3 regions of the Pseudoneobacillus rhizolycopersici genome follow, and region 2 is predicted to be linked to each of the others. Evidence: predicted binding sites of a transcription regulator. Region 2 holds the regulator's gene; each other region holds the start of a gene.
What was found. The regulator LexA, encoded in region 2, represses DNA repair genes until DNA is damaged. The targets are predictions, from matches to a motif close to CGAACATATGTTCG.
Positions count from the first base shown of each region.

Region 1: ACX9YW_RS03815 (Y-family DNA polymerase) is a predicted target of LexA. The motif match lies at 1,063-1,076, and genes of this name have one in related genera.
Region 3: uvrB (excinuclease ABC subunit UvrB) is a predicted target of LexA. The motif match lies at 1,251-1,264, and genes of this name have one in related genera.

Region 1 is NZ_JBTOOE010000002.1:239,403-241,680, reverse strand. Features, by position in the region: gene ACX9YW_RS03815 (Y-family DNA polymerase) at 1-1,004, opposite strand, end outside; gene ACX9YW_RS03810 (YqzH family protein) at 1,178-1,369, shown strand; gene ACX9YW_RS03805 (DNA alkylation repair protein) at 1,386-2,057, shown strand; gene brfA (ribosome rescue factor BrfA) at 2,147-2,278, shown strand, end outside.
Region 2 is NZ_JBTOOE010000006.1:218,071-220,348, forward strand. Features, by position in the region: gene ACX9YW_RS09230 (YneB family resolvase-like protein) at 1-160, opposite strand, end outside; gene yneA (cell division suppressor protein YneA) at 163-486, opposite strand; gene lexA (transcriptional repressor LexA) at 640-1,260, shown strand; gene glnA (type I glutamate--ammonia ligase) at 1,360-2,278, opposite strand, start outside.
Region 3 is NZ_JBTOOE010000011.1:75,508-77,785, reverse strand. Features, by position in the region: gene ACX9YW_RS12980 (cation diffusion facilitator family transporter) at 1-912, shown strand, start outside; gene ACX9YW_RS12975 (CsbA family protein) at 936-1,166, shown strand; gene uvrB (excinuclease ABC subunit UvrB) at 1,347-2,278, shown strand, end outside.

The DNA.
Region 1 (2,278 bases), on a different contig from region 2:
CAAACGCGATAAATGTCCATTGTCACATTGGTTGGCTGCTCAATCGTTCGTGAACGGTAAAAGCCTCCGCCAAACTCATCCTGACTATAGCCGACCCCAAAGCTAATCGTCCGCCCCGCTTTGCGATGGGTTCTTGCTCGGCGCGCCACCTCTTCACACATCTCTAAAATCACATGCTTAATCTCCTCTTCCTCCTTATAATCACGAAGCAGAATTTGACTTTTACCAAAGCTAATCTGCCCAGCCATAATCGGAGCGCCTATTTCAGATAAATCAATTCCCCAAGCATGGTGATAAAGTTGATTTCCCATAATGCCAAATTTCTTTTCTAATTTTTCCAAATCATAGCGCGCAAGCTGACCAACATTAAAAATCCCCATTCCATTTAACGTTTTTTCAACACGACGACCAATCCCCCACATTTCTCGTAATGGCGAGACCGGCCAAAGTTTTTTCGGAACATCGGTATACGTCCATTGGGCAATACCTTTCTTTTTTGCTTCTAAATCCAAACAGAGCTTTGACATCAGCATGTTCGGACCAATGCCAATCGCACATGGCAGCTGAAATTCCCGTTGGATATCGCTTCTCATTTTTCGCGCAATGGTTGTTGCATCCCCCCACATTTCGGTAGCACCATCGACCTTAATGAAGCTTTCATCAACACTGTACGTATGAATTGCTTCCTTCGGGACATATCGATGAAATAATCGAGTGATTTCAGTAGAAATGCGCAAGTAAGTCGCCATTTTTGGCTCAAGTAGCTGAATCCGTGGGTCCTTTGGGATTTCAAACATACGCGAACCCGTTTTAATTCCAAATTCCTGTTTCATCCGCGGCGAAGCGGCCAGAACAATACTTCCCTGGCGCTCCTTATCCCCGACCACTGCGATATAAGATTCTAATGGGTCTAACCCTTCGATAACCGCGGCACAGCTAGCGTAAAAGCTTTTCATATCGATACATAGAATTTGTTGATGTGGCATCTCGTTGTAATCAATCATTTTTGCTCTTCGCCTCTTTTATAGAACATTAGTTCTATTAGTGTACCCTTATTCTAAGCGAATATACGTTCGTGTTCAATAGGGATTTTAGTCGATTCATAGGGATTTGTTCGACTTTTTCAAGTGGAAATCGACTAAAAACGCGATATAATCAGGGAGACGAGGTGCAAAAAATGGATAAAAATTTCATTAAAAAAATGATTCAAAATAGCTTTAAGCAATATCACCGAGATTTAGAATCGAACCCGCTACATGAAGACGAGTATGAAGAACTCTATCAGCAAATTTTAACTTTGAGAAAAGAAACCAATGCCGATTTACATGATATTGTGAATGATGTAATTTATGAATTTTTGACAAATTGATTAAAAGAGGAGGACGATGATGAATATATATGCAAAAGAGCTACGAGAGCTTCTGTTAGAACATCAAAACGAACAGGATGCGCGTCAGATGGAAAAATATATGCGCAATCAATTCCAGTTTATCGGATTAAAAGCACCGGTAATGAGAGACTTATTCAAGAAATATACTGCTGAAAAAGGACTGCCGAAGCACGAGGACCTGCCTGAAGTCATTCAAGAATTATGGGAATATCCAGAGCGCGAATTACAGATGGCGGCGCTTAGCATCTTGACTAAAATGAGAAAGCAATTTACAGTGGCGGACATTGAATTATTAGAAAAAATCATTCGAGAAAAATCTTGGTGGGACACGGTGGACCATATAGCTAAGCATCTAGTCGGCAGTTATTTTCAAATGTATCCCGAGATGAAACGGACGACATTAGAAAAATGGTTAGCTAGTGAACATCTCTGGCTCGTCAGAAGCTGCATCCTTTTTCAGTTAGGATATAAAGACGGAACAGATGCCGAACTGCTTGCGGAGATGATTGAACGCTCCAAGGATATCAAGGATTTCTTTATTGAAAAAGCGATAGGCTGGGCGTTGCGGGAATATGCGAAGACGAATCCTGAGTTTGTAAAGAAATATGTAGAATCCCATACGCTACCGAAACTAAGCGCGCGCGAAGCAATGAAACATTTGAAATAAGATGAATAATGACTTTTACTGGACACTTTGGCTATTCATAATCCTAAATTGTAGTATATACTGATATAAAACGATTAGGAGTGAATAGTATGGCTAAATCAAAGGCAAAAAAGCTGCGCGAGAAATTAGTTCGTGAAGGCAGAAGAAACCCAGAGGACATGAGAAGTCCCTTTGCTTTTACCGATATGAGAACGCGGAAAACAAAAACGAAAAAGGATTAT
Region 2 (2,278 bases):
CTCTATCAATTTCATAACCACTTGCTTGCTCCTTAATAATATTTACAACTTGTAAATTTTGACTTTCAGCAAGTCTAACTAATTCTTCTTCTTGCCTTTTTAAAGAACTTTCTTGACTTTCTTTTTTCGTGCTGACTCGACAATAGATAATTGCTTTCACGTTTATTCTCCTGTTGCACTAGCTAATTCAGTTTTGTAATCAGATAAATGATTCTTGACAGGTAAAATAATATCTTCCCCTGGAATTAATTCCGTTTCACTAATTTCATTTTGTGTTAAAACCCAATTGATAAATCTCTTTTTGGAAAGTCCACTCTTGTCTGAATATTGTTCTGCGAGCTCCCAAACAGTATCCCCCGGAACAATTGTAACACTTAAAAAATCCTCTTGTTTGATTTCAGTATCAGTTCCCAAAAAGAATCCAGTAATACAAAACGCAAGCAATAACAAAATAGTATATGAATTAGTTACCAATAGTTTTTTCATCTTCAAACACCTCTATCGAATATATGTTCTTATTTATTGATTTTATTATAAAACGAACATTTGTTTGTTGTCAACACTTTAACGAACTTATGTTTGTATCAGATGGAAAAACATGCTATACTAGATCTAACAAATTAATAGAGGTGCGTAAACATGACAAAAATATCAAAACGCCAGCAGGATATATTGGAATTTATTAAAGAAGAAGTTCGCGCCAAAGGTTACCCACCTTCCGTTAGAGAAATTGGTGAAGCTGTTGGACTTGCTTCCAGTTCAACTGTTCACGGGCATTTAAACAGATTGGAATCAAAAGGATTAATTAGACGCGATCCAACGAAGCCTAGAGCAATAGAAATTTTAGATGAATCTAGTTCTCCGTTACCAACACATAATGTCATTAACGTTCCGATTATCGGAAAAGTTACTGCCGGATTACCGATTACAGCAATTGAAAATGTCGAAGAATATTTTCCTCTGCCAGCTAGTTTTGGTTCTTCAGATGACCATATTTTTATGCTTGAAATTATGGGTGATAGTATGATTGAGGCTGGAATTTTGGACGGAGACTATGTAGTCGTAAAGCAACAAAGAACAGCAAATAATGGTGAGATTGTTGTTGCTATGACTGATGAAGACGAAGCTACAGTAAAAAGATTCTTTAAAGAGAAGGATCATTTTCGATTACAACCAGAAAACTCTTCATTAGAACCAATCATATTGCAAAACGTTTCCATTTTAGGGAAAGTTATTGGAGTTTACCGAAACATCCATTAATGATAAAGGCCTCTTAACCATATTGGTTAGAGGCCTTTTTTTATTCCTATTTAGCTACAAACGCTACCAGCTCGAGGTCATCAAGCCTCGATCGCTTTTTTAATACATTGTCATATACTGATCGCGTTCCCATTGATGAACAGTGGTACGGAAAATATCCCATTCGATTTCTTTCGCTTCGATAAAGTGTTCGAGTATATGATGACCAAGCGCTGAAGTGATGATTTCGTCGTTTTTCAGCTGAATGAGCGCTTCTAAAAGTGATGATGGAAGATCTCCAATACCTTCTTCCATGCGTTCTTCTTTTGTCATCACATAAATATTACGATCAACTGCTTGTGGTGGAGTCATTTTATTTTTAATACCATCTAACCCTGCTTTTAAAAGAACTGCCATTGCTAGATAAGGATTTGCTGCTGGGTCTACACTTCTAACTTCAATACGAGTACTCATTCCACGGGATGCCGGAATACGAACAAGCGGCGAACGGTTTTGAGATGACCATGCCACATAACATGGAGCTTCGTAACCAGGAACAAGACGTTTAAAGGAATTGACAGTTGGATTTGTTACAGCCGTAAATCCTTGTGCATGGGCAAGCACCCCTGCAATAAACTGACGGGCTGTATCACTCATTTGAATTTCACCATTTGGATCATAGAATGCATTTTCACCATTTCTAAATAAGGATAAGTTACAATGCATACCCGAACCAGCAACCCCAAATAATGGCTTTGGCATAAATGTCGCATGCAGACCATGTTTACGCGCAATGGTTTTAACCACTAATTTAAAGGTCTGGATATCATCACATGCTTTTAATGCATCGGCATATTTAAAGTCAATTTCATGTTGACCAGGCGCAACCTCGTGATGGGAAGCCTCCACTTCAAAGCCCATTTCTTCCAATTCTAACACGATATCACGACGGCAATTTTCTCCTAAATCAGTTGGGGCTAAATCAAAATAACCACCATGGTCATTCAACTCAAGGGATGGCTCACCTTTTTCGTCCAAT
Region 3 (2,278 bases), on a different contig from region 2:
CACGCACATGGTCATGGCCACTCCCACGGGCATCATCACCATTCGAGCAATAAAACGGCGTTATTATGGTCGTTTATCATTATAAGTGCATTCATGGTGGTCGAGGTAATCGGGGGATTCCTTACCAATAGTTTGGCGTTGCTTTCGGACGCCGGCCATATGCTAAGCGATGCTGTCGCTTTAGGTTTAAGCTTTTTTGCGATAAAATTAGGAGAGAAGAAGGTTACCAAAGACAAAACATATGGGTTTAAAAGATTTGAAATCATCGCTGCGGCGCTAAATGGAATCACACTTGTCCTTATCGCTTTTTATATTTTCTATGAGGCTTTCCATCGATTCCAGGATCCGCCAGCCGTTCAAAGTACGGGGATGTTGATTATTTCAACACTCGGATTAATCGTAAATATTATAGCTGCAATGATTTTAATGAAAGGTGACAAAGAGAACCTCAACGTTCGAAGCGCCTTGCTTCATGTCATAGGAGACATGCTTGGTTCATTTGGTGCCATTATCGCCGCGCTGCTTATTATGTTCTTTGGCTGGGGATGGGCCGACCCGCTTGCGAGTGTGATTGTCGCCGCGCTAGTATTAATCAGTGGTTATCGCGTAATAAAGGATTCCGTTCATATATTAATGGAAGGAGCCCCGATTCAAATCGATAGCAATTCCGTCAAAAATGCTCTCTTAAAACTTCCAGGAGTCAATGACCTACATGATTTGCATATTTGGACCATTACCTCCGGGTACCCGGTGTTAAGCTGCCATCTGGCTATCAGCGAAAACGGTATCCATGATGATGTTTTAAAAAGAGCCCAAAAACTATTACATGAAGAATTTGGAATTGAACATTGTACCATTCAGGTTGAACGGGCTGAAGTTGGCTGCCCGAATCCGCATGGATCGTGTAATTAAAGGAGGGTTGTTGCTTGATAGAAATTCTTCGCCATGGTTCAGCGCTATTTATCCCAGGGATTCTTGTCCTTCTATTTACCCGGGTTACCTATAACCGTTTTATCGGACTGGTGCTAACTGTTGCGCTAATCGCAGCGTCCGTCTATAAAGGCTACACCAATACGTGGCCGTTGATGATTATTGATGCTTTTTCGCTGACAGTCGGCTTTTGGCTAGCTGCTAAAATGAAACCTAAGCAAAAGCGAAATGCGTAAATTTGTAGGAAAATCTGTTAAGAGTAGTCAATCACTCCTAACAGATTTTTTTATTTTTAATAACTTAACCTTTTTTTAAAAAAACGAATACCCGTTCGCATAAAATTGGTTTGTTTTGGATAGTTTGTGGTAGAATGAAAGTAGCTAATAAAAAACTTTGTACGGGAGGCTAATTCGTTGTTGAAGGATCAATTTGAACTTGTCTCGAATTATACGCCACAAGGGGACCAACCGGAGGCCATCCAAAAACTTGTCCAAGGAATAAACGAAGGAAAACGCCATCAAACTTTGCTCGGAGCAACAGGTACAGGGAAAACCTTCACCGTTTCCAACGTCATAAAAGAAATCAACAAACCAACCTTGATTATCGCCCACAATAAAACACTCGCAGGCCAGCTATACAGCGAGTTTAAAGAGTTTTTTCCGAATAATGCCGTTGAATATTTTGTCAGTTATTATGATTACTTTCAACCGGAAGCCTATGTCCCATCGACCGACACCTTTATCGAAAAAGACTCCAGTGTTAACGATGAAATCGATAAACTGCGCCACTCAGCGACATCTTCTCTCCTTGAGAGAAAAGATGTCATCGTCATTGCCAGCGTTTCCTGCATTTACGGTTTAGGTTCGCCGGAAGAATACCGAGAGATGGTACTTTCATTAAGAGTTGGTATGGAAATCGAACGCAACCAGCTCTTACATAGACTGGTTGACATCCAATACGAACGAAACGACATTGATTTTAAACGCGGTACCTTTCGAGTTCGTGGCGATGTCGTTGAAATTTTCCCAGTCTCACGCGATGAGCACTGTATTCGGGTAGAATTTTTCGGAGACGAAATTGAACGGATTCGTGAGGTGGATGCTCTTACAGGTGAAATAATCGGAGAGCGTGACCATGTAGCAATTTTCCCGGCATCCCACTTCGTCACTCGTGAAGAAAAAATGCGCCTTGCAATTGCCAATATTGAAAAAGAACTTGCAGAACGCTTAGCCGACCTGCGCGAAAACGGCAAGCTACTAGAAGCGCAGCGTCTCGAACAGCGGACTAATTATGATTTGGAAATGATGCGTGAAATGGGCTTTTGCTCTGGGATTGAAAACTACTCACG